Phreatobacter oligotrophus: one gene and its partner. Each later gene encodes a partner of the first gene's protein in a complex. Links are inferred from orthologs where the notes say so. Each region holds a gene or a part of one and is shown on either strand. Other genes may lie near its edges.

What was found.
Region 2: the proteins of rpsG (region 1) and tig are in contact, whole or in part, in a crystal structure (PDB 3GTY), measured with the Thermotoga maritima proteins. The link is inferred for Phreatobacter oligotrophus from one-to-one orthologs. Residues at the interface, in WP_004081843.1 of Thermotoga maritima: Lys34, Lys52, Lys55, Glu59, Arg62, Gln63, Glu66, Asn67, Lys69, Val71, Arg95, Ala109, Lys110, Lys111, Gly112, Arg113, Pro114, Glu117, Glu121, Ile124, Ala125, Tyr127, Asn128, Asn129, Thr130, Gly131, Lys135, Asp139, Arg142, Met143; in WP_004081061.1 of Thermotoga maritima: Glu122, Val124, Val129, Leu130, Tyr133, Glu188, Gly259, Ile262, Tyr263, Glu266, Ser270, Glu273, Gln274, Glu277, Arg308, Gln311, Ile312, Ser315, Tyr316, Glu325, Arg329, Arg336, Leu363, Phe366, Trp367, Arg373, Leu377, Arg381, Leu384, Glu387.

The regions. Positions count from the first base shown.
Region 1 is NZ_PZZL01000001.1:615,844-618,889, reverse strand. Bases 22-2,753 are described here. They hold rpsG (30S ribosomal protein S7), read right to left. Parts: upstream 1,757-2,753; coding sequence 1,286-1,756; downstream 22-1,285. Other genes in these bases: rpsL (30S ribosomal protein S12), read right to left, coding at 1,844-2,215; fusA (elongation factor G), read right to left, coding at 22-1,243. Outside these bases: more of fusA, read right to left, coding at 1-21; C8P69_RS03050 (hypothetical protein), read left to right, coding at 2,866-3,046.
Region 2 is NZ_PZZL01000004.1:454,367-457,641, reverse strand. What follows is about bases 315-3,275. They hold tig (trigger factor), read left to right. Parts: upstream 315-1,096; coding sequence 1,097-2,455; downstream 2,456-3,275. Other genes in these bases: clpP (ATP-dependent Clp endopeptidase proteolytic subunit ClpP), read left to right, coding at 2,634-3,266; C8P69_RS11955 (multicopper oxidase family protein), read right to left, coding at 315-678. Outside these bases: more of C8P69_RS11955, read right to left, coding at 1-314. UniProt on the Bacillus subtilis protein: Involved in protein export. Acts as a chaperone by maintaining the newly synthesized protein in an open conformation. Functions as a peptidyl-prolyl cis-trans isomerase.

The DNA of each region.
Region 1 (3,046 bases):
TCGGCTCGATCGCCATTTCGATGACCGGCTCGGGGAACTCCATGCGCTCCAGGATGACCGGCTTCTGCGGATCGCAGAGCGTGTCACCGGTGCGGGTGTCCTTCAGGCCGACGAGGGCGACGATGTCACCGGCATAGGCTTCGGAGATTTCCTCGCGGTTGTTGGCGTGCATGAGAACCATGCGGCCGACGCGCTCGTTCTTCTCGCGGGTCGAGTTGAGGAGGGCCATGCCCTTCTCGAGCTTGCCGGAATAGATGCGGCAGAAGGTCAGGACGCCGTACTGGTCGTCCATGATCTTGAAGCCGAGGAGCGACAGCGGCTCGGAGTCCGACGACTTGCGCTCGGTCTCGGCCTCGGTCTTCGGGTCGATGCCCTTGATGGCCGGGACGTCGACGGGCGACGGCAGGTAGTCGACCACGGCGTCGAGGAGCGTCTGGACGCCCTTGTTCTTGAAGGCCGAGCCGCAGAGGACGGGGAAGAAGGCGGAGGTGAGGACGGCCTTGCGGATGAGGCGCTTCAGCGTGTCCTCGTCGGGCTCGTTGCCCTCGAGATAGGCCTCCATGGCGGTGTCGTCGAGCTCGACGGCGGCCTCGACCAGCTCAGCGCGGTACTGGGCGGCCTTCTCCTTGAGATCGTCGGGGATCTCGAGGTTGGCGTCGAAGTCGGCGCCGAGGGACTCGCCGGACCAGACGACGGCCTTCATGCGAACAAGGTCGATCACGCCCTTGAAGGTGTTCTCGGCGCCGATCGGCAACTGGATGGCGACGGGCTTGGCACCGAGGCGCTTCTTGATGTCCTCGAGGCACATGTAGAAGTCAGCGCCGGTCTTATCCATCTTGTTGGCGAAGACGATGCGCGGAACCTTGTACTTGTCGCCCTGGCGCCAGACGGTCTCGGTCTGCGGCTCGACGCCCTGGTTGGAGTCGAGGACGCAGACGGCGCCGTCGAGCACGCGGAGCGAACGCTCGACCTCGATGGTGAAGTCGACGTGGCCGGGGGTGTCGATGATGTTCAGGCGCTTGCCGCGCCACTGGGCGGTCGTCGCGGCGGACGTGATGGTGATGCCGCGCTCCTGCTCCTGCTCCATGAAGTCCATCGTGGCGGCGCCGTCATGGACTTCGCCGATCTTATGGGACTTGCCGGTGTAGTAGAGGATCCGCTCGGTCGTCGTCGTCTTGCCCGCATCGATGTGGGCCATGATGCCGAAGTTGCGGTAGTCCTCGATCGCGTGAGTGCGCGGCATGATCTTGGTTCCTTCGGTTCCGGATGAACCGTGTCGGTGTCGTTACCAGCGGTAATGCGAGAAGGCGCGGTTGGCTTCCGCCATCTTGTGGGTGTCTTCGCGCTTCTTCACCGCGTTGCCGCGGTTGTTGGCGGCGTCCAGCAGCTCGGAGGAGAGCTTGTCCACCATGGTCTTGTCGTTGCGGGCGCGGGCCGCCTGGATGAGCCAGCGGATGGCGAGCGCCTGGCGACGGTCAGGACGAACCTCGACCGGAACCTGGTAGGTGGCGCCGCCGACGCGGCGGGAGCGGACCTCGATCGCCGGCATGACGTTCTCGAGGGCCGACTGGAAGACGCCCAGCGGGTCGGTCTTGGCCTTGGACTCGATCTGGTCGAAGGCACCATAGACGATCTGCTCAGCGACCGACTTCTTGCCTTCGTACATGACCGAATTCATGAACTTGGCCAGCACGACATTGCCGTACTTCGCGTCCGGAATGACTTCCCGCTTTTCGGCCCGATGACGACGAGACATCGCTCTCTCCGTTGATCCTGAAAGCCGCCGGCCGCTCCGATCCGGCGCCTACGCGCCTCGACCTGGAGCGGCCGGCGGAAACAACTGTTACTTCGGCCGCTTGGCGCCGTACTTGGAACGGCGCTGCTTGCGGTTCTTGACGCCCTGCGTGTCGAGAACGCCGCGCAGGATGTGGTAGCGGACGCCCGGAAGGTCCTTCACGCGGCCGCCGCGGATCATGACCACCGAGTGCTCCTGGAGGTTATGACCCTCACCCGGAATGTAACCGATGACCTCGAAGCCGTTGGTGAGACGCACCTTGGCGACCTTGCGGAGCGCCGAGTTCGGCTTCTTCGGGGTCGTCGTGTAGACGCGTGTGCACACGCCGCGCTTCTGCGGGCAGCCCTCCATGTGGCGGGACTTCTCGCGGTAGGTGCGCGGCTGACGCGGCTTGCGGATCAGCTGGTTGACTGTCGGCATCGGCGGCCTTGTCCTTGAACCAATGAGACCCGGTTGCCCGGAACTCGTGAAAAGCGTGGCTTTGCCTGCCCCGTCACCGGAACAGGCAACCGGGCGCTCGGTTTGCCCCGGAGGACAAACTGCGCCCGGCGAAAACAGAGGATCTCCGCCCGTAAGGCCGGGGATCGTGCATTTCGATCTGACTGGCGTCAGGCGATGCAGTCTCGGTTTGCTTCGATCGGATCAGGCCTTGAGGCCGTTCCCAGGACCGGGTGTGCAACCGACGTACATCGGAAGTTGGGCGGCAATACACGCTGACTCGCGGCCCGTCAAGCGCAACCGTCGCGCGGAGGCCGGTTGGACCGGATGTTTCATCCTACCGGCGCAACGCGACAGAAACATTCGCCCCTCATCCCGTCATCGTCCGACAGTGTCGGCGTCCTATTGGGAAAGACATGGCGGCCCGGCGCGGCGGCCATCCCTTTAGCCACTTGCCCGGGGGTCGGGGAATCGGACTAAGCGCGAGCTGGGTGCCGCTTTTGGGGGATCGTTGGCGAGACGCTGCGCGATCCGGGGGCGACATTCATTCGAAGCGGCCGTCCGCCACGCCAGGGTGCCCACCGCACCGCCGTGAGCGGAACCACGCGGTCAACATGAAGAGGAAGAAGACCATGGCGTTCAGGAACGTCGTTTTCGCCGCCCTCGCGGCGTTCACCCTCGCCGGCGCCGCCGCGCCCGCGACCGCCCAGACTGACCGCGACGGCCAGCAGCGCTGGATCAACATCGTCAACCGTTCCGGCGTGACGATCCGCGAGTTCTACATGACCGACGTCGACACCCGCGGCTGGGGTG
Region 2 (3,275 bases), on another replicon or contig:
CAGGGTGAGGGTCTGGTCAGGCAGCGCGAACCGGAGCACGCGGTTGGCGGTGGCATTGGCGATCCGCAGCCAGAGCCTTTCGCCGGGTCGGACGGTGAGGTCCGGCCCGCCGCGGCCGTTGACCAGCATGATGCCACCGGGGGCTTCGGCGAGGACGAGCGGCACTTCACGATCATGGAGCGGCGGGGTCGCCTCGTCGACGAGGAGAAGCCCGGCAAGGCCCTGGCGCAGCTGCGCCTCGCCGCTGAGGAGCAGGGGGCGATAGAGCAGGGTGCCGGCCTCGGGGAAGGCGAACCTTTCGCTGCGCTCGGCGCCCGGCGCGAGCGGCGCGGGCTCACGCGGCATCCGCCACCCCGCCAGGTGCAGCCCTGTCGGCTCGGCGAGATCGTTGCGGAGAACAATGTCGGCCGTCTCGCCGCGGCGCAGCCGCAGGACCGGGCCGGGCACGGCGCCGTCATAGCCGAGGATCGGCGTCGCCGGCTGGTCGGCCGCAAGGCTCACATGGCCCGCTGCGGCGGTGAGCCGCAGGAGGGGAAGCCTCACCGGAGCGGTGTTGGCGAGGACCCGCCCCGATCCGAACGGACCGGCCCCCTGTCCCGCCGCGCCAAGGGCTGCCGCACCGAGCCCGGCAAGGCCGAGCGCGCCGAAACGGCGGCGGGACAGGCGGGATGCGGACATTGGTGCTCCTTCGGGGGATGGCCGACGGGCGGCATGACACGGCACGGCCGGGCTGCCAAGCCGGACCGGACCCGCGGGCAGACCGCGCGGCGCGAACCGGGCTGCCCGATCGGCGGCCCGTTCCCGCTTAGCCTCGCCGGCCGCCGTTTCAGCCGCGTGCCGTGGCACAGGCCGCCCGCGTGCCCACCGTCATTTTCTTGATGCAATCGCCGGAAGCCGATGCTATGCAGCCGCGCCTGGCGGGTGCCCAGCATCCGGCGGGACGAGGAACATTTTTCGAGCGGCCCTCGGCGGGCGTGGTGGAATTGGTAGACACGCGGGATTTAGGTTCCCGTGGCGAAAGTCGTGGGGGTTCAAGTCCCTCCGCCCGCACCATCTTGCCGGCCGCGCCGATCACGAACACGAAAGAAACGACGCCATGCAGGTGACCGCCACCCTGTCCGAAGGTCTCAAGCGCGAATTTCGCGTCGTGGTTCCGGTTGCCGACCTCGCCGCCCGGGCCGATGCCCGTCTCGACGACCTGAAGGGCCGCGTCAGCATCAACGGCTTCCGCCCCGGCAAGGTGCCGACCGCCCACCTCAAGAAGCTCTATGGCCGCGCCGTGCTGGCCGAGACCATCGAGGCCGTCGTCGGCGAGGCCAACCAGAAGATCATCAACGACAACAGCTTCAAGCTGGCCCAGGAGCCGGCGGTGAAGCTGCCGGAGGCCCAGGAGGAGGCGCAGGCCGTCTTCGAGGGCAAGGCCGATCTCGACTACACCGTCGCCTTCGAGGTGCTGCCGACCATCCAGCTCGCCGATTTCAAGGGCATCAAGGTCGAGAAGCCGGTCGTCGAGCCGGCCGAGGCCGACATCCAGGACATGCTGGAGACAATGGCCAAGCAGAACCGCCCCTACGAGCCGAAGGCCGAGGGCGCTGCCGCCGAGAACGGCGACCGCCTCACCATCGGCTTCGTCGGCACGATCGACGGCGAGAAGTTCGAGGGCGGCTCGGCCGACGAGATTCCGCTGGAGCTCGGCTCCAACTCCTTCATCCCCGGCTTCGAGGACCAGCTGGTCGGCGTCAAGGTCGGCGAGGAGAAGCTGGTCAAGGTGAAGTTCCCGACCAACTACATGGCCGCCAATCTCGCGGGCAAGGACGCCGAGTTCGCCGTCACGGTGAAGACCATCGAGAAGCCCGGCGAGCGGGCGATCGACGAGGAGTTCGCCAAGATGGTGGGCTTCGAGGATCTCGCCAAGCTGAAGGCGGCCGTCTCCGACCGCCTGAAGAGCGAGTACACCGCCGCCTCGCGCCGCAAGCTGAAGCGCTCGCTCCTCGATGCGCTGGACGAGCGTCATTCCTTCGACCTGCCGCAGACGCTGGTCGACCAGGAGTTCGACAGCGTGTGGCGCCAGGTCACGCAGGACCTGGAGTCCCGCGGCAAGACCTTTGCCGACGAGGACACCACCGAGGAGAAGGCGAAGGCCGAGTATCGCGCCATTGCCGAGCGCCGCGTGCGCCTCGGCCTGGTCCTTGCGGAAATCGGTGAGAAGGCCCAGATCAAGGTCAGCGACGAGGAAGTCTCGCGCGCCGTGGTCGAGCGGGCGCGCCAGTTCCCCGGTCAGGAGCAGCAGGTCTGGGACTACTACCGCAAGACCCCCCAGGCGCTTGCCTCGCTCCGCGCTCCGATCTTCGAGGAGAAGGTCGTGGACTACATTCTCGAACTCGCCGACGTCACCGAGAAGACCGTCTCCAAGGACGAGCTCTTCAAGGACAACGACGACGAGGACGCCGCCTGACGGGCTGCGACGGACACGTTCCTGTGAGGGGAGGGCCGCCGCGTGCGGCCCTTCTCGTTTCCGCCATCTTCATCACGAGGGTCGCGGTTTCACGGCGAATGCGCATTGCCGTTAGGATGTCGTCAAAGAGATTCGGGGAAAGCTGCGCCCCGCTCGCGACCCCAAAGGACCAGAGACGATGAGAGACCCGCACGACACGCTGATGAACTACCTGGTCCCCATGGTGGTCGAACAGACCAACCGGGGCGAGCGTTCCTACGACATCTATTCGCGCCTCCTGAAGGAGCGCATCATCTTCCTCTCGGGCCCCGTCGAGGACGGCATGGCGACGCTGATCGTCGCCCAGCTCCTGTTCCTCGAGTCGGAGAACCCGAAGAAGGAGATCAACATGTACATCAACTCGCCGGGCGGCGTCGTCACGGCGGGCATGTCGATCTACGACACGATGCAGTTCATCAAGCCGCCGGTCACCACGCTCTGCATGGGCCAGGCCGCCTCGATGGGCTCGCTGCTGCTCACCGCCGGCGCCAAGGGCAACCGCTTTGCCCTGCCGCATTCGCGCATCATGGTGCACCAGCCCTCGGGCGGCTATCGCGGCCAGGTCACCGACATCCTCATCCATGCGGAAGAGGTCAAGGAGCTGAAGCGTCGCCTCAACGAGGTCTACGTGCGGCACACCGGCCGGACGCTGAAGGAGATCGAGGAGGCGCTCGAGCGCGACAACTTCATGTCCGCCGAGAAGGCCAAGGAGTTCGGCCTCATCGACGAGGTCATCGAGAAGCGTTCCGAGGAGGCCGAGGCCAAGGCGTGAGCCTTGCCG